Regions from separate parts of the Streptomyces sp. NPDC002176 genome, predicted to be linked through region 2. Evidence: riboswitches for the same ligand, from Rfam matches in the RefSeq annotation. Region 2 holds a riboswitch; each other region holds the start of a gene.
The links. Region 2 has a riboswitch for cobalamin ahead of ACI2LY_RS10495 (ribonucleoside-diphosphate reductase subunit alpha). Riboswitches for the same ligand answer to the same signal wherever they lie in the genome.
Positions count from the first base shown of each region.

Region 1: another riboswitch for cobalamin. It lies ahead of ACI2LY_RS14075 (cobalamin biosynthesis protein); the one in region 2 lies ahead of ACI2LY_RS10495 (ribonucleoside-diphosphate reductase subunit alpha).
Region 3: another riboswitch for cobalamin. It lies ahead of ACI2LY_RS00720 (CbtB-domain containing protein); the one in region 2 lies ahead of ACI2LY_RS10495 (ribonucleoside-diphosphate reductase subunit alpha).
Region 4: another riboswitch for cobalamin. It lies ahead of metE (5-methyltetrahydropteroyltriglutamate--homocysteine S-methyltransferase); the one in region 2 lies ahead of ACI2LY_RS10495 (ribonucleoside-diphosphate reductase subunit alpha).

Region 1 covers NZ_JBJDQW010000003.1:55,624-60,884, reverse strand. The annotation lists gene cobN (cobaltochelatase subunit CobN) at 1-1,506, opposite strand, end outside; gene ACI2LY_RS14080 (cobyric acid synthase) at 1,503-3,011, opposite strand; gene ACI2LY_RS14075 (cobalamin biosynthesis protein) at 3,008-3,949, opposite strand; cobalamin riboswitch at 4,047-4,179, opposite strand; gene ACI2LY_RS14070 (hypothetical protein) at 4,310-4,531, opposite strand; gene ACI2LY_RS14065 (anion permease) at 4,559-5,261, opposite strand, start outside.
Region 2 covers NZ_JBJDQW010000002.1:503,265-508,525, reverse strand. The annotation lists gene ACI2LY_RS10500 (ribonucleotide-diphosphate reductase subunit beta) at 259-1,266, opposite strand; gene ACI2LY_RS10495 (ribonucleoside-diphosphate reductase subunit alpha) at 1,266-3,650, opposite strand; cobalamin riboswitch at 3,777-3,926, opposite strand; gene ACI2LY_RS10490 (GNAT family N-acetyltransferase) at 3,967-4,473, opposite strand; gene mctP (monocarboxylate uptake permease MctP) at 4,552-5,261, opposite strand, start outside.
Region 3 covers NZ_JBJDQW010000001.1:166,379-171,639, forward strand. The annotation lists gene ACI2LY_RS00710 (histidine phosphatase family protein) at 35-604, shown strand; gene ACI2LY_RS00715 (CbtA family protein) at 640-1,395, opposite strand; gene ACI2LY_RS00720 (CbtB-domain containing protein) at 1,418-1,639, opposite strand; cobalamin riboswitch at 1,678-1,810, opposite strand; gene ACI2LY_RS00725 (DUF4232 domain-containing protein) at 1,885-2,571, opposite strand; gene ACI2LY_RS00730 (hypothetical protein) at 2,668-3,075, opposite strand; gene ACI2LY_RS00735 (BTAD domain-containing putative transcriptional regulator) at 3,100-5,261, opposite strand, start outside.
Region 4 covers NZ_JBJDQW010000001.1:160,702-165,962, forward strand. The annotation lists gene ACI2LY_RS00690 (TOMM precursor leader peptide-binding protein) at 1-1,081, shown strand, start outside; gene ACI2LY_RS00695 (thiazolylpeptide-type bacteriocin) at 1,192-1,365, opposite strand; gene ACI2LY_RS00700 (amidohydrolase) at 1,553-2,881, shown strand; cobalamin riboswitch at 2,952-3,171, shown strand; gene metE (5-methyltetrahydropteroyltriglutamate--homocysteine S-methyltransferase) at 3,329-5,261, shown strand, end outside.

The DNA of each region.
Region 1 (5,261 bases), on a different contig from region 2:
GACCGCGTCGGCGCCGAAGCTGTTCTCCAGCCAGCGGTAGGCGGCCAGGTAGTGGTGCGAGGGCGGCATGTCGGGGTCGTGGTAGATGGCGATGGGGTTCTCGCCGAAGCCGCGCGGCGGCTGGATCATCACGACGACGTTCCCGAACTGGAGCGAGGCGAGCACGATGTCGTCGCCGTCCACGTACAGGTTGCCCGGCGGCTCGCCCCACGCCTCCAGCATGGCGTCCCGCAGCTCGGGGTCGAGGGTGTCGAACCAGGCCCGGTAGTCCGCGAGCGGCACCCGGGCGGGCGCGGCGGCGAGCTGCTCCTCGGTCAGCCACTCCACGTCGTGACCGCCTGCCGCGATCAGCCGGTGGATCAACTCGTCGCCCTCGGACGGGTATTCGCTCACCCCGTACCCGGCGCCGCGCAGCGCGTCCAGCACCCGGACCGCCGAGGCGGGGGTGTCCAGGCCGACGGCGTTGCCGACGCGGGAGTGCTTGGTCGGGTAGGCGGTGAAGACCAGCGCGATCCGCTTCTCCGCGTTCGGCTTGTGCCGAAGTACCGCGTGCCGTACGGCGATCCCGGCGACCCGTGCCGCGCGCTCGGGGTCGGCGACGTAGACCGGGACCTCGTCCGGGCCAGGCTCCTTGAAGGAGAAGGGCACGGTGATGAGGCGGCCGTCGAACTCCGGGATGGCGACCTGCATCGCGGCGTCCATGGGGGACAGGGCCGCGTCCGAGGCGTCCCAGGCGGCCCGCGTGGAGGTGAGACAAAGGCCCTGCAGTACGGGCACGTTCAGGTCCGCGAGGGCGCCGATGTCCCACGCCTCCTCGTCGCCGCCCGCCGAGGCTGCCGAGGCGTGCGCACCACCGGCCGCGAGGACGGTGGCGACCAGGGCGTCGGCCCGGCCCAGCAGCTCGTACAGCCCGGCGTCCGCGTCGCGCAGCGAACCGCAGTACACCGGAAGGGCGTTGGCGCCGCGTTCCTCGATGGCCGCGCAGAGGGTGTCCACGAAGGCGGTGTTGCCGCTGAGTTCATGGGCCCGGTAGAAGAGCACGCCCACGGTGGGTCGGCCGGGCCGCTGCTCGTAGGTGCCGTGGAGCCCGAACTCCGGCATCCGGTGCGGCTCTTCGAAGCCCTCGCCGGTCAGCAGGACGGTGTCGGAGAGGAACCGGGACAGCTCCAGCAGGTTCGCCGGGCCGCCCTCGACCAGATAGCGCAGCGCCTCCGCGACGACCCCGGCCGGGGCGGTCGACTCGGCCATCAGCTCGGCGTCCGGCACGCTCTCGCCGCCCAGTAGCACCGTCGGCACCCCGGACGCCTTCAGCGCGGCGAGCCCGTCCTCCCAGGCCCGCTTGCCGCCCAGCAGCCGGACGACCGCGAGGTCCGCGCCGTCCAGGAGGGCGGGCAGGTCGGCGGCCGCGTCGACGCGGGACGGGTTGCCGATCCGGTAGTCGGCGCCGCTGGCGCGGGCGGCCAGCAGATCCGTGTCGGCGGTCGACAGCAACAACACTGTGGTCATGCGGGCGCTCCCGGTGGAATGAAGGGCAGTCCTGCGGGCGCGCCCGACTCGATGAGCCGCCAGAGCGCGTCCGTGTCCGCGTGGTGTTCGATCAGGTCGCCGAGCAGGTCGAGCTGCTCCTCGCGCAGCGCGGCGAAGGACGTGTCGGGGGCCGGGACGAAGCGGCGCCCGGAGGCGGCGGCGACCTCGCGCAGGAAGGCGCGCCGGAAGCCGTCCGACTCCAGCGAGCCGTGCCAGTGGGTGCCCCAGACCTGGCCGGTGCGGCAGCCGTCCAGGAAGGCGTCCCCGCCCAGCACCTCGGCGACCCCGTGATGGATCTCGTACCCCTCGACGGGCTCACCGAGGGCTTCCCCGACGGGCCGGGCGAGGGTCTTCTCGGGGTGGAACCGCACCCGCACCGGGAGCAGTCCGAGCCCCGGCACGCTTCCGGCGCGTGACTCGACGTCGTCCTCGATGTGCTTGCCGAGCAGCTGGAAGCCGCCGCAGATCCCGAGCACCGGACGCCCCTCGGCGGCCCGGCGCACCAACGCGTCCGCGAGGCCCCGCTCGCGCAGCCACTCGAGCGCCCGTACGGTGCCGCGCGTGCCCGGCACCACCACGAGGTCGGCGTCGGCCAGTTCCTCGGGCCGGTCCACGAAGCGGACGACCACGCCGGGTTCGGCGGCGAGGGCGTCCACGTCGGTGAAGTTGGACATCAGCGGGACGGCGCACACGGCGACCCGCAGCACGTCCTCGCCGTGCGGGGGAGCGACGGCCGACTCCCGTACGGTCCCGCGCAGGGAGACCCTGAGTCCGTCCTCCTCGTCGATGCCGAGCCCGTGCCGGAACGGCAGCACCCCGTAGGTGTGCCGTCCGGTGAGGCCGCGCAGCATGTCCAGGCCCGGTTCCAGCAGCGAGACATCGCCGCGGAACTTGTTGACCAGGAACCCGGCGATCAGCGCCTGGTCCTCGGGGGAGAGCAGGGCGACGGTGCCGAAGAAGGAGGCGAACACCCCGCCCCGGTCGATGTCGCCGACGACGAGCACGGGCAGCCCGGCGCCCCGCGCGACGCCCATGTTGACGATGTCGGTGCGCCGAAGGTTGATCTCGGCGGGCGAACCCGCGCCCTCACAGATCACCGCGTCATACGTGCCCCGCAACTCCTCCAAGCACTCCAACACCGTTCCCAGCAAAGCCTGTTGACGCCCGCCGTGATAGCCGCGCGCACTCAGCTCGCCCACCGGCCTGCCCAGCAGCACCACTTGGCTGCTGCGCTCGCCACCGGGCTTGAGCAGTACGGGATTCATCAGCGCGGTCGGCTCGGTGCGGCACGCCTGCGCCTGCATGGCCTGCGCCCGCCCGATCTCCGCGCCCTCCCGGGTCACGAAGGAGTTGAGGGACATGTTCTGCCCCTTGAACGGCGCCACCTTGACGCCCTGCCGGACCAGCCACCGGCAGATCCCGGCCGTCACGACGCTCTTGCCCGCGTCGGACGTCGTCCCCGCGACCAGCAGACCACCGCTCACCTGCCCCGCCCCCTTCCGATGAGGCGCGCGGCGACGGTGACGCCGAGCGCGAGCATGCCGACCCGGCGGGAGAGCCGTACGGCCCGCCCGATGTCGGCGACCTGCACCGGCCGCCCGGTGCCGTTGAGTACCGGCCGGTGCTCGACCCGGCCGCCGTAGGAGAGGGTGCCGCCCAGCCGGACGCCGAGCGCGCCCGCGAACGAGGCTTCCACCGGGCCCGCGTTGGGGCTCGGATGCCGATGCGCGTCCGCCCGCCAGGCCCGTACCGCCCCGCGCGGGTCGTCCCCGGCGAGCACGGCCAGTACGGCGGTCAGCCGGGCGCCCGGCCAGCCCGCCACGTCGTCCAGCCGGGCGGAGGCCCAGCCGAAGCGGCGCAGCCGGGGCGACTTGTGCCCGACCATCGCGTCCAGCGTGTTCACGGCCCGGAAGCCGAGCAGCCCCGGCACTCCGGCGAGCGCGCCCCACACCAGGGCGCCCACCACGGCGTCGGAGGTGTTCTCCGCGACCGACTCCACGACGGCGCGCGCGATCGCGTCGGCGTCCAGCGCCTGCGGGTCGCGGCCGCACAGATGCGGCAGCCGGGCCCGCGCGGCCGTCAGGTCGCCGCGCTCCAGGGCGCGGCCGACGGTGGACGCCTCGCGGGCGAGCGACGTACCGCCGACGACGGCCCAGGTGGCGGCGGCCGTCAGCGCGGCGGAGCCGGTGAAGGAGGGGCGTACGGCGCGTGCGGCCACGGCTCCGAGCGCGGTGGCGCCTCCGGCGCACACCAGGGTGTGCAGCGTGCCCCAGCCGCGGTGGTCGTGCCACAGCGCGCGCTCCACGCGCCCGGCGGCCCGCCCGAAGGCGGCGACGGGGTGCATGCGGTGGGGATCGCCCAGGAGGAGATCACCGAGGAGTCCGGCGGCGGCACCGTACGCGTACGAGCGATCGGCGCCCATCGGCTAGCTCGCCGTGGGCGTGCCGGTGTTCCTGGTGCGGGTTCTCGGGCGACGGCCGGGCATCACGGTAGTCCTCACTCAGGGTGTCCACGCCCTGGTTCGACGAGACCGGCGACGAGAGTTCCTGGCTCCCGGGGACTTCTCCCCGGTGACAGTGGCGGGACCGCGCCGGATTCGCACCGGCTTCCTCTGCTGTCGCCGTACATGGCCCGCGAAGTCCACCACGTGCCCGGAAGGGCCGTCAACCTGCCTGTGACCTGCGGGAGAAGAGTGTGTGGAGCCCCACACCGGCACCGGTGGGAACAGCGGAAGGCCCCCGCGCGGCACATGCCGTGCGGGGGCCTCACCGGGACGCGGGTGCTAGGCGACGATCAGGTAGAAGCCGTAGGCCACCGCCGCCGCGCAGGCGGCGAAGCAGGCGTAGGCGCCGGTCACCGCGAGCGGGGCCGAGCCGCCCGTGGCGGCGGCGCGCTCGCGGCGGGCCAAGCCGCTGACGCCCAGGGTGAACAGGCTCACCAGGGCCACCGTGACCACGAGGCTGACGCCGAAGACGGAGCCGAGGGCCGCCCAGTCGATCTTCATGGGGATGTTCCTCCAGTTGCCGGGTGGTCAGACCCGGGCGGACGGCGCGGTGGTGGCGGGGGTGTGCTCGGTCGTGCGGGACTCGGCGGTGGCGGCCGGGATGGTGGCCGTCAGGTCGTCCGCGACGATGCCCACGGGGGGCGGCGTGACCATGGCCATCGCGGTGGTCACCACACCGGCGGGCTCGGTGTACTCCTCGGCGGTGACGTGGGTGTGGTCGATGACCTCGCGGCGGGAGATCTTCCAGATGGCGAAGCTGGAGCCGATCAGGAAGAGCGCGACGAGCCCGGTGCCCCAGTCGCCCAGGCCGGTTACGGCCTCGGCGCCCGCGCCGACCAGTGCGGCGGCGGGCAGGGTCAGCGCCCAGGCGACGAACATCCGGGTGGCGGTGGACCAGCGGACCACACCGCCCTTGCGGCCGAGGCCCGCGCCCATCACCGAGCCGGAGACGACATGGGTGGTGGAGAGGGAGAAACCGAGGTGCGAGGAGGCCAGGATGGCGGTCGCGGCGCTGGTCTGCGCGGCGAAGCCCTGACGGGGCTCCAGGTCGGTCAGACCCTTGCCCATGGTGCGGATGATGCGCCAGCCGCCGATGTAGGTGCCGAGCGCGATGGCCAGACCGGCGGAGAGGATCACCCAGGTGGGAGGGTTGGAGCCGGGGGAGAGGGCGCCGCCCGCGATCAGCGCGAGGGTGATGATGCCCATGGTCTTCTGCGCGTCGTTGGTGCCG
Region 2 (5,261 bases):
CCAGTGTGCCTCGACAGTGGCAGGAATTCGAGGGCTCGCGGCAGTCCTGCCAGTGTTGGACAGCAGCGTTCAGCGCGAGGCTGATGACATGAACGGAAACGAGATCCAAGGACTCATCGGAATGGTCGCCACCCTCGGCATCCTGGTCCTCCTGGTCCTGCCCTCGGTGATCGGCATCGTGCGCGACCGGCGCGTCGACCGACAGCTCGGGCAGGCCCAGAAGGACCGCGGAAGGGAGGTTCCGATGATCCAGAAGGCTCAGAAGTCTTCGTCGAGGTCCACGGTGCCCTCCACCGCGACCTGGTACGCCGACGGACGGCGCTCGAAGAAGTTCGTCAGCTCCTGAACACCCTGCAGCTCCATGAAGGAGAACGGGTTCTCCGAGCCGTACACCGGGGCGAAGCCGAGACGCGTGAGGCGCTGGTCGGCGACGCACTCCAGGTACTGCCGCATCGACTCGGTGTTCATGCCGGGCAGGCCCTCACCGCACAGGTCGCGGCCGAACTGCAGCTCGGCCGCGACGGCCTCCCGGATCATGTCCGTGACCTGCTGCTCCAGCTGGTCGTCGAACAGCTCCGGCTCCTCCTTGCGGACGGTGTCGACCACGTCGAAGGCGAACGACATGTGCATCGTCTCGTCGCGGAACACCCAGTTGGTGCCGGTGGCCAGGCCGTGCAGCAGACCCCGGCTGCGGAACCAGTAGACGTACGCGAAGGCGCCGTAGAAGAACAGCCCCTCGATGCACGCGGCGAAGCAGATCAGGTTCAGCAGGAACTTGCGGCGGTCCGCCTTGGTCTCCAGCCGGTCCAGCTTGTCGACCGAGTCGATCCACTTGAAGCAGAACTCGGCCTTCTCCCGGATGGAGGGGATGTTCTCCACCGCCGCGAACGCGTCCGCGCGGTCCTCGGGGTTGGGCAGGTAGGTGTCGAGCAGCGTCAGATAGAACTGGACGTGCACGGCCTCCTCGAAGAGCTGACGGCTCAGGTAGAGCCGCGCCTCGGGGGAGTTGATGTGCTTGTACAGCGTCAGCACCAGGTTGTTCGCCACGATCGAGTCACCCGTGGCGAAGAACGCCACCAGGCGGCCGATCAGGTGCTGCTCCTCGGGGGAGAGCTTCGCCAGGTCGGCGACGTCCGAGTGGAGGTCGACCTCCTCGACGGTCCAGGTGTTCTTGATCGCGTCCCGGTAGCGCTCGTAGAAGTCCGGGTAGCGCATCGGACGCAGGGTCAGCTCGAAGCCGGGGTCCAGAAGGTTCTTGTCGGTCATTACTGGCAGGCCTCGCAGGACTCGGGGTTTTCCAGGGAGCAGGCGACGGCATCCGGGTCGGCCGCCTGCTGGACGGGGATGGTCTTGGCCTCCGGGGCGCGGCCACCGGCGGCACGGGCGATCCGGGTCGCCGGGCGCGAACGCAGGTAGTACGTGGTCTTCAGACCCGACTTCCAGGCGTAGGAGTACATCGAGGAGAGCTTGCCGATGGTCGGCGTCTCCAGGAACAGGTTCAGCGACTGCGCCTGGTCGAGGAACGGGGTACGGGCGGCGGCCATGTCGATCAGACCGCGCTGCGGGATCTCCCACGCCGTGCGGTACAGCTTCCGCACGTCCTCCGGAATCCACGCGAAGCCCTGCACCGAGCCGTTGGCCTCGCGCAGCTCCTCACGGGTCCGGGCGTCCCACACGCCGAGGTCCTTCAGCTCCTGCACCAGATAAGCGTTGACCTGGAGGAACTCACCCGACAGCGTCTCGCGCTTGAACAGGTTGGACACCTGCGGCTCGATGCACTCGTACACACCCGCGATGGACGCGATGGTGGCCGTCGGCGCGATCGCCAGCAGCAGCGAGTTGCGCATGCCGACCTCGGCGATCCGGGCGCGCAGCGCGGCCCAGCGCTCGGGCCAGGTCAGCTCGACGCCGTAGTGGTCGGGGTGCAGCACGCCCTGGGCGGTACGGGTCTGCTCCCAGGCGGGGAGGGGGCCGTTGCGCTCGGCGAGGTCGGCCGACGCCTCGTAGGAGGCCAGCATGATGCGCTCGGCGATCCGGGTGGACAGCGCCTTCGCCTCGGGGGAGTCGAAGGGGACGCGCAGCTTGAAGAAGACGTCCTGCAGACCCATCGCGCCGAGGCCCACCGGGCGCCACTTGGCGTTGGAGCGGCCCGCCTGCTCGGTCGGGTAGAAGTTGATGTCCACGACCCGGTCGAGGAAGGTCACGGCGGTGCGGACGGTCTCGTCCAGCCGCTCCCAGTCGATGTCCCCGTCCACCACGAAGGCTCCCAGGTTCACCGAGCCGAGGTTGCAGACCGCGGTCTCCCCGTCGTCGGTGACCTCGAGGATCTCCGTGCACAGGTTGGAGGAGTGGACCACGTTGCCGGGCAGCGCCGTCTGGTTGGCGGTGCGGTTGGCGGCGTCCTTGAAGGTCATCCAGCCGTTGCCGGTCTGCGCGAGGGTGCGCATCATGCGGCCGTACAGCTCGCGGGCGGGCATGGACTTCTTCGCCAGGCCCGACTCCTCGGCCTTGCGGTAGGCCGCGTCGAACTCCGGGCCCCACAGGTCGACCAGCTCGGGCACGTCGGCCGGGGAGAACAGCGACCAGGGCTCGTCGGCGTTGACCCGGCGCATGAACTCGTCCGGAATCCAGTGCGCGAGGTTCAGGTTGTGCGTACGGCGCGCGTCCTCACCGGTGTTGTCGCGCAGCTCCAGGAACTCCTCGATGTCGGAGTGCCAGGTCTCCAGGTACACCGCGGCCGCGCCCTTGCGCCGCCCGCCCTGGTTCACCGCGGCCACCGAGGCGTCCAGCGTCTTCAGGAACGGCACGATGCCGTTGGAGTGCCCGTTGGTGCCCCGGATCAGCGAACCCCGGCTGCGGATGCGGGAGTAGGACAGGCCGATGCCACCGGCGTGCTTGGAGAGGCGGGCGACCTGGTGGTAGCGGTCGTAGATCGAGTCCAGCTCGTCCAGCGGGGAGTCCAGCAGGTAGCAGGACGACATCTGGGGGTGCCGCGTACCGGAGTTGAACAGGGTGGGGGAGGACGGCAGGTAGTCCAGGCGGCTCATCAGGCCGTACAGCGCGGCGACCTCGTCCACGGCCGGGGCGCTGTCGTTCTCCGCCAGGCCGCTCGCCACGCGCAGCATGAAGTGCTGGGGCGTCTCGATCACCTTGCGGGTGAGGGGGTGGCGCAGCAGATAGCGGCTGTGCAGGGTGCGCAGGCCGAAGTAGCCGAACCGGTCGTCGGCGCCGGTGTCGATCAGGGCGTCGAGGCGGGCGGCGTGCAGCGCCACGAAGTCGGCGGTGCGGTCGGCGACCAGGCCCTCGCGGTGGCCCACGGTCACCGACTCGGTGAAGCACGTCACGCCCTGCGAGGCGGCCTCGGCGCGGATGGAGAGGGTGAGCAGCCGGGCGGCCAGCCGGGAGTAGGCGGGGTCCTCCGAGATCAGACCGGCGGCGGACTCGGTGGCCAGCTCGCGCAGTTCCGCCTCGTCGGCACGCGCCGACCGGCCGCGCAGCGCGGCGGCCGCGACCCGGCCGGGGTCCGCGTCGGGGAGGTCGGCGGTCAGCTCGGTCAGGGTCCGCAGCAGCGCGGCCCCGGGACCGTCGTTCTCCACAGGGGCCTTCGTCGCCGGGGTGGCTGAAGCCGGGTCGGCAGGCGCGATGGTCACGTGGGGCTCTCCCTCGCTGGGCACGGGGACCTGGCGGAGGGTATGAGGAGGCACGAGCGCGCACGGCGTCGCGTCCACCGGCCCACTCCACGAGGCCCGGACGTCTTCGAGCACCCGGGCCGGACGGCCGGGCGCGCCGCTGTCGACAGGTCCTCGGACTGACGCTGGCGTGCACGAAGCACGCAAGTACACCGTTGCGGGACAGTTCCGGATTCGCACCGGATTCCCCTGCGACGACAGCGAGCACGAGCATACATCTAGTGCCGGGCTGTCGCGTCACCCCCAGATGTTGTGTCTGTTGTGTGTTCCGGTGGCTTCAAAGGGTCAACTCGTAGGTGAGCAGGGCGAGGTCCAGCAGGTCCGGCAAGGGGTTCCAGTCGCGGTGTGGGGTGCGGTGGAAACCGAGGTGTTCGTAGATGCGGTGGGCGGCGTGCATCGTCGGCTGGGTGGACAGGACGAGGCTCCGGCAGCCCTCGACGGCCCGTGCCCGGTCCACGCAGGCCCGTACGAGCGCCTCCCCGGCTCCCTGGCCCCGGCCGGCGCGTGCGACCGCCAGCATCCGGATCTCGGCCTCGCCCGGACCGGCGATGTCGGCCATGGGTCCGCCCGCGGGGACGAAGGTGACCCCGCCGAGCAGCACGCCCCCGCGCTCGGCCACCAGGATCTCCGCGGCGGCCGCCCGCCCGGCCACGTCCCGCAGCTCGCCGAGGTACGCGTCGCTCTCACCGAAGTCCAGCAGCCCGTCCTGCAGATACGCCTGGGCGGTGATCTCGCCCAGGGCGGTGTACTCGGCGGGCTCGGCGGGTCTGATGCGAAGGTCCATGCCCGGGAGTCTGTACGACGACGGGCCGCCGTCGCTCTCGCTTCACGGCGGCCCGTGGCCGGGGTGGGGCGGGTTCCCCTAGTGGGTGCTGCCCGCCGTCGCCGGGGGCAGCTCGACCTCGACGCCGGGGTCGCCCGCGTCGGCCGTGTAGTCCTCGGGCCTGGTCTCGTCGATGCCGTCGGGGGCCTTCACGGCCTTCAGGACGAAGGTGCCGATCACCGTCACCACGACGTTCAGCACGAACGCCGTGAGGCCGATGTAGCCGATCTCACCGATGCCGGGGATCTCCTTGGCCGAGCCGCCGAAGTGCTTCTGCGTCGGCGAGGCGACCCCGTAGGCGGCGAGGGTGCCGTAGAGCATGCCGACCGCCCAGCCCGCCAGCAGCGCCCAGCGGTGGAACCAGCGGGTGAACAGGCCGCCGACCAGGGCCGGGAAGGTCTGGAGAATCCAGATGCCGCCGAGCAGCTGGAAGTTGATCGCCACCGTCTTGTCCATGGTGAGGACGAAGACCAGCGCGCCCACCTTCACCAGCAGCGAGACCAGCTTGGAGACCTTGGTCTCCTGCTCGGGCGTCGCGTCGGGCTTGATGAAGTCCTTGTAGATGTTGCGGGTGAACAGGTTCGCGGCCGCGATCGACATGATCGCCGCCGGGACCAGCGCGCCGATGCCGATCGCCGCGAAGGCCACGCCCGCGAACCAGTCCGGGAACATGTTCTCGAACAGCTGCGGGATCGCCAGCTGGCCGTTGGTGACCTTCACCCCGGCCGCGATCGCCATGAAGCCCAGCA
Region 3 (5,261 bases), on a different contig from region 2:
CGGGACGCGTTCTCATCATCAGGAGGTTGTCCGGGTGACCAGTCGGCTGGTGCTCGTCCCGCCCGCGATCGGGGTCGCGCTGCGGGAGGCCCGGTTCTACGACGGGTCCTCGTCCATCGACGAGGCGGGCGCCGCTCGGGCGCGGGCGGCGGCGGGAGCGGTGCCGGAGGCGGCGCGGGTCGTGCTGTCGCCCGGTGCGCGGTGCCGGGAGACGGCCGAGGCGCTGGGGCTGCGGGGTGTGGTGGCGGCGGAACTCGCGCCGCTGGACGCCGGGCGGTGGCGGGGGCGTGCGCTGGCGGAGGTCGCGGCGGCCGAGGGGGAGGCGGTGGCCCGGTGGCTGGCCGACCCGGAGTGCGCGGCGCCGGGCGGGGAGTCGGTGCGGGCGGTGTGCGCGCGGGTGGGGCGCTGGCTGGAGTCGGTGCCCGAGGGCCGTACGGTCGCCGTCGTGGAGCCCGACGTGGTGCGGGCGGCCGTGGTGCACGCGCTGGGGCTGCCCGCCGAGGCGTTCTGGCGGCTGGACGTGGCCCCGCTGACCGCGACGGAGCTGTCGGGGCGGGCCGGGCGGTGGAACCTGCGGCTGGGACGCCCGCTCACGGCCGACTGAGAGGGCCCCCGGAGGATTTCCGGGGGCCCTTCGACTCAGTGGGAGGCGGCGACCGCCCGGCCCGTGTCGCGTGCCGCCACGGGGTGCGGGTTCAGCAGCCGCTCGGCCAACTCGCCGAAGAGCAGCCCGAATCCGGCCCACAGCACCGTCTGGATGGCCAGCGCGGAGAGGCGGAACCGCCAGAGCAGGGTGGCCGGGAAGTGTTCCGGCACCTCGTTGACGACCGGCAGGAAGGCGTACGCCAGCCCGGTCAGCAGGGCGAAGGCGGCCACGGCGACGAGGGTCGCGTACCAGTTGCCCAGGCGCGGGGCGAGCCGCTTGCCGAGGAGGGTGGCGCCGACCGCCAGCAGCACGCTGAGCACCATCATCAGGAAGTACAGCGTGGTGCGCTTGCCGATGGTGTCCGGGTCGCCGACCGAGGGCGGGTTCGCCGGGTACTTCAGGAACGGCACCACGTACACGGCGAGCAGCGCGGTGCCGGACAGCAGCAGCGCGGTCGCTCGGGGGCCGAAGCGGCCGACGCGGCCGAGCGCGAAGCAGAAGGCGAGCGCGGCGATGCCGCCGAAGGCGACCCCGTAGACGAGGACGCCGGTGGCCAGTCCGGCGGTGGACTGGAGCGAGCGGGAGACCACTTCGACCTCGTGCTCGTGGGAGTGGTGGCCCTCGAAGCTGATGGCGCTGTCCACGGACGGCTCGCCGAGGAAGTACGCGGCGATCAGGGCGAGCACTCCGGCGCCGAGGCCGGCGAGCATGCCCCGCACGAGGAGGTTTCTCACGGTTGCGGAGTTCATGGTGGGTGCGGCGTCCCTCGCGTCAGTGGCAGGGGAAGCCGAGCAGGTGGCGGGCGTCGTGCACCCACTCGTGGACGTCCGTGCCGTTGAACACGGAGGTGGCGCCCTGCTCGGCGCCGACGAAGTACAGCAGGACCAGCATGAGGACGCCGAAGAAGACCGCCCAGGGCGCTATCTCCTTCAGCGGCAGGGTGGCGGGAGCGGCCGGGTTTCCGGCGGTCGGCTGAGCGACGGTCTGCGCCATGGCAGTACCTCCTCTGGGAGTTCGCGTCCCATCTCGGTGGTGCACAGGACGACGGCCACGGGTCTGACTCGCGCGCCCCCTTGAGGGACCGCGCACACAGTGGCGCGACCGTGCCGGTTTCTCACCGGCTTCCGTTTCGCCGTCGTCGATATCGCCCCGACGGTACCGCGTGCGCCCTGCCTGGCCAAGACCGCGCCCCCTCGGGTGATCTTCCTCTCCCGAGGGGGCGCGGCCGGGGGTACGGGTCAGAAGTCGTCGGCGCCGTTGCGCAGTTCGGTCGTCCAGTAGCCGGTGAGCGTCTTCGCGGGGTCGACGGCGAGGCCGCCGCCTGCCGAGGAGTCCACCGCGATGACGGTGGAGTCGCCCTGCAGCACCAGCTGGAACGCGGTCACCACCTCGTTGTCCTCGTCGACACCCCCGTCGGACAGCTTGACCAGCACGAACGCCGGGTCACCGGGGTTCAGCACGGTCGGCACGGCGGGCTTGCTCTTGGCCACGGACGGCACGTCCTGCTTGTGGCTCTCCAGGAACTGGATGTGCGGGAAGCCCGCCATCTCGCAACGGTGGCCGGAGGTGTTCCGCGCGGTCAGGATGATGTGGGTGTAGGGCGGCCCGTCCTGGCGCTCGGAGCTGACCTTGACGTCCTGGGCGCGGCAGAGGGGCGTGGAGGCGGTGCCCTTCTTGGCGCCGGAAGAGCCGGAGCCGGTCTTGTGCGCGGTCCCCACGGCGGTGCTGGTGCCCGTGGTGGTGCCGGTGTCGGTACCGGTGCTCGTACCGGCCGCAGGCGCGGAAGTGGCGGCGGCGGCCGTGTCCTTGGCGACGGGCGCCCCCTCGGCCTTGGTGCCCTCCCCGCTCTGGCAGGCGGTCAGGGACAGGGCGAGCGCGGCGGAAGCGGCGACGGAGAAGAGTGCCGTACGGCGCGATGCGTTCATGGTGTTTTCCCCCGGGAGGTGAAACGTCGACGACGGCCCTCTCAGACCGTCGGCCAGCCTCTGACCTGCTGACACCCCCACTCTCACCGCCCCCGCTCACGTCCCGCTGACGTCCGGCTGACGCCCCTCTGACGCCGGGCCGGGCCCGCTGCCGTCACCGGGGTCGACCCGCGCCAGCACCTCGGCCAGCGGCACCCCGTCCCGCGAGGCGACGATCCGCCGCACCCGCAACTCCGCCCGCGTCCGGGGCCGGTACTTCGGCTCCTTCGCGCACCCACAGCCCGACCGCCCGTCGAACCGCAGCCCCTCCCCCAGCACCGCGGCGACCACGGACCACCTCGCGACATCCCGCCGACGCGGCGGAGCGAAGTCCCGCCCGGCACAGACGAGCGGCCGGGCGCAGTTCGGGCACGCGTGCTCCCGATCCGCGTGCCGCTTGAAACTGACCCGGCACGAGAGGCAGGCGTGGTGGAGCTTGTACGGGGTCACGGCGTAGCGGCACATGGGGTCACCGTAGCGACAGCCGTCCTACGACTCCTCCGCCGCGAGCCTTCGTACCGCCGCCTCGTGCCGCTTGCGGTGGTCCGGGCGGCCGCTGACCCGCAGCAGAGCCTCCAGGGCCCGTACCGCTCCCTCGTCGTAGCCCGTGGACTCGGCCTCGTCGGCGGCGCGTTCCAGGAGGCGGAGGGCTTCGGGTTCGTCGCCGAGGGCGAGGTGGGCCTCGCCGCAGACCGTGTGGAGGAGGGAGGTGCGGGCCGCTTCCTCGTGTTCGGGGCCGAGGTCCAGGGCCGTGCGGGCGACGCGGAGGGCCTGTTCCGGGGCGCCGGAGGTGAGGTGGGTGCGGGAGAGGTGGAGGAGGGCGAGCATCTCCGTGTGCGGGTTGCCCTCCTCGCGGGCCAGGGTGGCGGCTCGGGCGCAGTGGGTGAGGGCGGCGTCGAGGTCGCCCTGCGCGGACTGGACGACGGCCAGGTTGATCAGGGCGGTGGCCTCGCCGAGGCGGTCGCCGGTGCGGCGGGCCAGGGCGGGTGAGGGTTCGAGGAGGGTGAGGGCGTCCGCGAGGCGTCCCTCCTCGCTCAGCACCCAGCCCAGCAGGGTGCGGACGCGGGACTCGGCGTACGGGTCGGCCACGGCCTGGGCGCACTCCAGGGCCGTGGACAGCAGCGGCACCCAGTTGTCCCGCGAGCGCCACACCACCTGCGGCCACTGGAGGAGGATGATCCGCCAGGCCCGGTCGTCCAGTCCGGCGGCCCGCGCGGCGGTCACCGCGCGGGCCAGGTCCTCGCGTTCGGCGGCCAGCCAGCCCATCGCCTCCGCCCGGTCCGCGAAGTCGCGTACGGCGGCCGGGCGCCGGAAGTCGGCGGGCAGCGCGAAGCAGGGCTCGCCGCCGGGCTGGGCGGTCTCGGCGGCGGCGAGGGCGGTCGCGATGTAGTGGTCGAGAGCGCCGGTGAGCGCCTGGGGGCCGCTCGCCGGGTCGAGGTCGCGGGCGTAGAGGCGTACGAGGTCGTGCAGTTCCCAGCGGCCGGGCGCGGTCTCGGTGACGAGGTGGGCGGCGCCGAGCCGTTCCAGGGCGCGGGCGGCGGCCAGCGGGTCGGTGCCGGAGAGGGCGGCGGCGGTGTACGGGTCGACGTGGGTGCCGGGGTGATGGCCGAGGCGGCCGAAGTGGTGCGCGGCCTCGCCGGGGAGGTGCTGCAGGGTCAGGCGGAGCGCGGCCGGGACACCGGTGTCGTCGACCGCGAGGTGGGCCAACCGGCCGCGTTCGTCCGCGAGTTCGTCCGCGAGGTGGGCCAGGGTCCACTGAGGGCGGCCCGCGAGCCGGGCGGCGGTCACCCGGAGGGCGAGCGGGAGTCCGCCGCAGAGTTCGGCGAGCCTGCGCGCGGCCACCGGTTCACCGAGGACGCGTTCCTCGCCGAGGACGCCCGCGAGGAGCGCGGTGCCGTCCCGCGCGTCGAGCGTGCCGAGCGGCACGGGGCGGGCCGCGTCGGAGGCGATGAGCCCCTCCAGGCGGTGGCGGCTGGTGACGACGGTGACGCAGTCGGTGCCGCCGGGCAGCAGGGCGCGGACGGTGGCGGAGTCGCGCGCGTTGTCGAGGACGACCAGCAGCCGCAGCCGGTCGGTGAGGGTGCGGAACAGCGCGGCGGCGGCCGTGGCCGACTCCGGTATCCGGCGCGGCGGCACGCCGAGGGCGAGCAGGAACTCGCGCAGCACCTCGGTGATCGAGGGCTCGCCGGTGTCGCTGAAGCCGTGCAGGTCGGCGAAGAGCCGTCCGTCGGGGAAGGCGTCGGCGTTGCGGTGCGCCCACCACAGCGCGAGGGCGGTCTTGCCGACCCCGGCGGGCCCGGTGACCAGGCACACGGGCGCCTCCCCGGCGGCGGCCCGGCCGAGCGCGGCGAGTTCCGGGCCGCGCCCGTGGAAGCCGCGGGGCGCGCGGGGCAGCAGGTCGGCATGCGCCTCGGCGGGCACGAGAGGGGGGCGCGGGGGTACGGGCAGCCGAGCGGGTTCGGCCGCCGAGCGCGGGACGAGCAGGTCCGGTACGGGGTCTCCGCGCAGGATCAGCCCGTAGGCGTCGGCGAGTTCACGGCCGGGGTCGATGCCGAGTTCGTCGGCGAGGAGTCTGCGGGTGCGGTGGAACCAGTCGAGCGCCTCCGACTGCCTGCCCGCCTGGTACAGGGCGGTCATCAGCGCGGCGGACA
Region 4 (5,261 bases), on a different contig from region 2:
ACACCGCGCGCCGGTGCTGACCGCCTCGCTGGAGGAGCTGGGCGACCGCGCCCTCGATCCGCGTACGTGCGGGCTGTACGAGCCGCGCACCTACGCCGAGGACCCGATGGTCGAGCCCTTCGACCCGGCCCGGCCGATCCCCTGGGTCACCGGCTGGTCGCTGCGGGACGGCCGCCCGGTGCTGGTCCCGGCCCGGCTGGTCTACTACAGCGCGGGCACCGCCGCCGACAACTTCGTCTTCGAGTGCTCCAACGGCTGTGCCACCGGCAGCAGTTGGGAGGAGGCGGTGTTCTTCGGCCTGCTCGAACTCATCGAGCGGGACGCCTTCCTGCTCGGCTGGTACGGCGATCTGCCGCTGCCCGAGATCGACCTGGACTCGGTGCGCTCACCGAGCGTACGCGCGATGGTGGCACGGGCCGCGCTCCAGGGCTACGACGTGCACGTCTTCGACAACCGGGTGGACCTCCCGGTGCCCGTCGTCACCGGGCTCGCGGTGCGCCGCGACGACGCGCCGGGCTCGCTGGCGTTCGCGGCGGGCGCCTCCTTCGACCCGGAGACGGCCGTGGAGTCGGCGGTCTCCGAGATCCTCACCTACATCCCGCACCTGCCCGGCCAGGTTGCCGAACGCCCCGCCGAACTCACGGCCATGGCCGAGGACTTCGACCTGGTGAAGCGGCTCCCGGACCACGCGGCGCTGTTCGGGCTGCCCGCGATGCGCGTCCACGCCACCGGCTATCTGAAGCCGCCCCGCACGGCTCCGCTCGACGAGCTGTTCGCCGGGTGGGAGGAGCGGCGGCCGCGCACCGGCGACCTCCGCGACGACCTGCTCCTCGTGCGGAACCTGCTGGGCGAGGCGGGCTGCGAGGTGATCGCCGTCGACCAGACCACGCCCGAGCAGCGCCGGATGGGGCTGCGTACGGTGGCCACGCTGGCTCCGGGGCTGCTGCCGATCGACTTCGGCTGGCTCAGGCAGCGGGCGCTCGCCATGCCGAGGCTGCGTACCGCGCCGTACCGGGCGGGCATGGTCGCGGCGCCGCTCACGGAGGAGGAGTTGCGGCGGGTGCCGCATCCGTTCCCGTGAGCGGGGCAGGCGTTCTGCTCGTCGGCGCGCGGGCCGTCAAGGGCCCCGCGCACACCGGCGGTCCCCGGCGCGCCGAGGCGGACCGGGGACCGTGGGTGCGAACGCCTGGATCAGGCGGTGCAGGAGGTGGTGCTGGTGGTGCTGGAGCAGGTGCTGGTGGAGGAACAGCTCGTCGACGAACCGAGCATGACCTCGCTGGCGTCCGAGTAGTCGGTGATCTCGAAGGTCTCCGACTCCAGGTCCAGGATCTCCTGGGCGAGGGAGGCGAGGTTGTTGTCAGCCATGATGGCTCCTTCCGGGTCAGGTGGCCTGCTGCCGGCCGGGACGGCCCCGTCCGGTGGTGCGCTGAACCTGCCGGAGGAGCGATCCCCCCGGACACCTCCCTTTCTACGCGCGTCCGACACCAACTCCCTTACCGATGGCTGTCACTTCGCTGACACCCCCGTACGACAACCCTCTGGAGTCCCCGCCGTGAGCAGCGACCAGTCCCGTCCGTCCGTGACCGTGGGCGGTGGTGTGCCGCCCGGTCTGGACGCCCTGCTGGCGTCCACCGCCGAGCTGTATCTCGACCTGCACCGGCACCCCGAGCTGTCCGGCGCGGAGGAGCGCACCGCCGCCGTGTTCGCGGACCGGCTGACGGCAGACGGCTTCCGTGTGCTGCGCGGGGTCGGCGGGCACGGGGTCGCCGCCGAACTCGTCAACGGCGACGGCCCGGCCGTGCTGCTGCGCGCCGAGCTGGACGCGCTCCCGGTGGCCGAGGAGACCGGTGTGCCGTACGCCAGCACCGCGACCGCGCCGGGTCCGGACGGGCGGCCGGTGCCGGTGATGCACGCCTGCGGCCATGACGCCCATCTGGCCTGCGCGGCCGCCGCGGCCCGCTGGCTCGCCGGGCACCGGGACCGCTGGCGCGGCACCCTGCTGGTGGTCGGGCAGCCCGCCGAGGAGACGCTGAGCGGTGCCCGGGCGATGCTGGAGGACGGCCTGTACGACCGGATCACCGCGCCGGACGTGGTCCTCGCCCAGCACACGGCCGCGTTCCCGGCCGGGATGGTGGCGCACGCGGACGGGCCGCTGATGGCGGGCAGTGTGACGCTGGAGGTGGTGTTCGAGGGGGACGGCGGGCACGCGGCCACCCCGCATCTGACGGCCGATCCGCTGCTCGCGGCGGCCGGTGCGGTGACCCGGCTCCCCGCTGTCGCCGCCCGCGAGACGGACCCGGCCGAGCGGCTGGTGGTGACCGCGTCCTCGCTCCGGGCCGGGGACACCGGGCGCTCCGGGAACGTGATAGCCACCCGCGCCGAGCTGCGGGTCACCGTCCGCGCCCTCTCGGAGGCGGCGCTCGTGCGGGGTACGGCGGCGGTGGAGCGGGTGGTGCGCGCGGAGGCCGCGTCGGCCGGGCTGCCGCCCCGGGTCACCGTGCGCGAGCTGACCCGCTCCGGCGTCACCCGCCCCGATCCGGGTGTCACGGCCGCCGTCCGCGCCGCCCACCAGGGGGCGTTCGGCGCGTCCCGTGTCACCGGCTGGCCCGCCTCCGCGGCGACCGAGGACTTCCCGCTGCTCACCGGCGCGGGCGGCCATCTGCACGGCCGCCCCGGCATCCGGGGCGCCTACTGGATGCTCGGCTCGGTCGGCCCCACCCAGTGGGCGGCGGCCCCCGGCACCGGTCCGGCGGAGAAGTTCCGGAGCCTGCCGAACAACCACTCCCCCCGCTACCTGCCCAGCGTCCGCCTCACCCTGGACACCGGCACGGCCGCGCTGGTCACGGCGGCGCTGGCCCAACTGGGCCCGGCGGCCGGGTGACCGCGGTGCGCGTGGCCCGGATCACCATCCGAATGCCGGACGGTACCGGCGGCGGCCGGTCATGGCCCGTAGGCTGACCTGTGCAGCTGGTTCGCCCCGTCCGCCAGACGGGGTGTCGTAAGAGGGAACCCGGTGGGAATCCGGGACTGCCCCGCAGCGGTGAGCGGGAACGACCGCCGTCATACGCACTGGGTCCGACGCACGGACCTGGGAAGCGACGGCCAGTAGGTGTCCTCCTGGTGAGGACGCGCCCGTGAGTCCGAAGACCTGCCATCTGCCCGTGCGCGACCCGCTCGCGTGCGGAGTTCCGGTGACCTCGAGGGCGGGTCGGCGTACGCAACAGGACGGACCACCGCGTCGCGCGGGCCGGGCCGCCTGGCCGTCACCCCTTCACGTACTCGTTCCGTCGCCGGGACCTCAGGGATTCATCTCGTGAAGGAGATCTCCGTGACACCGAAGTCCGCAGCCGCGGCAGCACGGTCGACCGTGTACGGCTACCCGCGTCAGGGCCAGGGCCGGGAGCTGCAGAAGGCGATCGAGGGCTATTGGAAGGGCCACGTCACCGCCGACGCCCTCCGGGCCACCGCGGCCGACCTCCGCCGCGTCAACTGGCAGGCGCTCGCCGAAGCAGGCATCGACGAGGTCCCGACCGGCGACTTCTCGGCCTACGACCACGTGCTGGACACCACCGTGATGGTCGGCGCGATCCCCCAGCGGCACCGGGCCGCCGTCGAGGCCGACGCGCTGGACGGCTACTTCGCCATGGCGCGCGGTACGCAGGACATCGCGCCGCTGGAGATGACCAAGTGGTTCGACACGAACTACCACTATCTGGTGCCCGAGTTGGGCCCGGACACGGTGTTCTCCGCCGACTCCGCCAAGCAGGTCGCGGAGCTGAAGGAGGCCCTCGCACTGGGCCTCGCCGCCCGGCCGGTGCTGGTCGGCCCGGTCACCTACCTGCTGCTGGCCAAGCCCGCGCCCGGTGTCCCCGCCGACTTCGACCCGCTGACCCTGCTGGACCGGCTGCTCCCGGTGTACGCCGAGGTGCTGGCGGATCTGCGCGCGGCCGGGGCCGAGTGGGTGCAGCTGGACGAGCCCGCGCTGGTGCAGGACCGCACCCCGGCCGAGCTGAACGCGGCCGAGCGCGCCTACCGTGACCTGGGCGCGCTCACCGACCGGCCGAAGCTGCTGGTCGCCTCCTACTTCGACCGTCTTGGCGAGGCGCTGCCGGTGCTGGCGAAGGCGCCGGTGGAGGGGCTGGCGCTGGACTTCACCGAGGCCGCGGCCGCCAACCTGGACGCGCTCGCCGCCGTCGGCGGGCTGCCCGGCAAGCGGCTGGTCGCCGGGGTCGTGAACGGCCGCAACATCTGGGCGAACGACCTGTCGAAGTCCCTCGCCACCCTGGGCACCCTGCTCGGGCTGGCCGACCGGGTCGACGTCGCCGCGTCCTGCTCCCTGCTGCACGTACCGCTGGACACCACTCCCGAGCGGGACATCGAGCCGCAGATCCTGCGCTGGCTGGCGTTCGCCCGGCAGAAGACCGCCGAGATCGTCACCCTGGCCAGGGGCCTGGCGCGCGGCACGGACGCGATCGCCGCCGAACTCGCCGCGAACCGGGCCGACCTGGCCTCCCGCACCGGCTCCCCCATCACCCGCGACCCGGCCGTCCGGGCCCGCGCGAAGGCCGTCACGGACGCCGACGCCTGCCGCGCCCAGCCGTACCCCGAGCGGGCGGCCGCCCAGCGGGCCCACCTCGGCCTGCCGCTGCTGCCGACCACCACGATCGGCTCGTTCCCGCAGACCGGCGAACTGCGCACCGCCCGCGCGGACCTGCGGACGGGCCGGATCGACACAACCGGGTACGAGGAGCGCGTCAAGGCGGAGATCCAGGAGGTGATCTCCTTCCAGGAGAAGACCGGCCTGGACGTGCTGGTGCACGGCGAGCCCGAACGCAACGACATGGTGCAGTACTTCGCCGAGCAGCTCACCGGCTACCTCGCCACCCAGCACGGCTGGGTCCAGTCCTACGGCACCCGTTACGTCCGCCCGCCGATCCTGATCGGCGACATCTCCCGCCCCGAGCCGATGACGGTCCGCTGGACGACGTACGCCCAGTCGCTCTCCGACCGCCCGGTCAAGGGCATGCTGACCGGGCCGGTGACCATGCTCGCCTGGTCCTTCGTCCGCGACGACCAGCCGCTCGGCGACACCGCCCGGCAGGTCGCGCTCGCCTTGCGCGACGAGGTGAACGACCTGGAGCGGGCGGGCACTTCGGTGATCCAGGTGGACGAGCCCGCTCTGCGCGAGACGCTTCCGCTGCGCGCCGCCGACCGGGCCGCCTATCTGGCCTGGGCGACGGAGGCGTTCCGGCTGACCACAG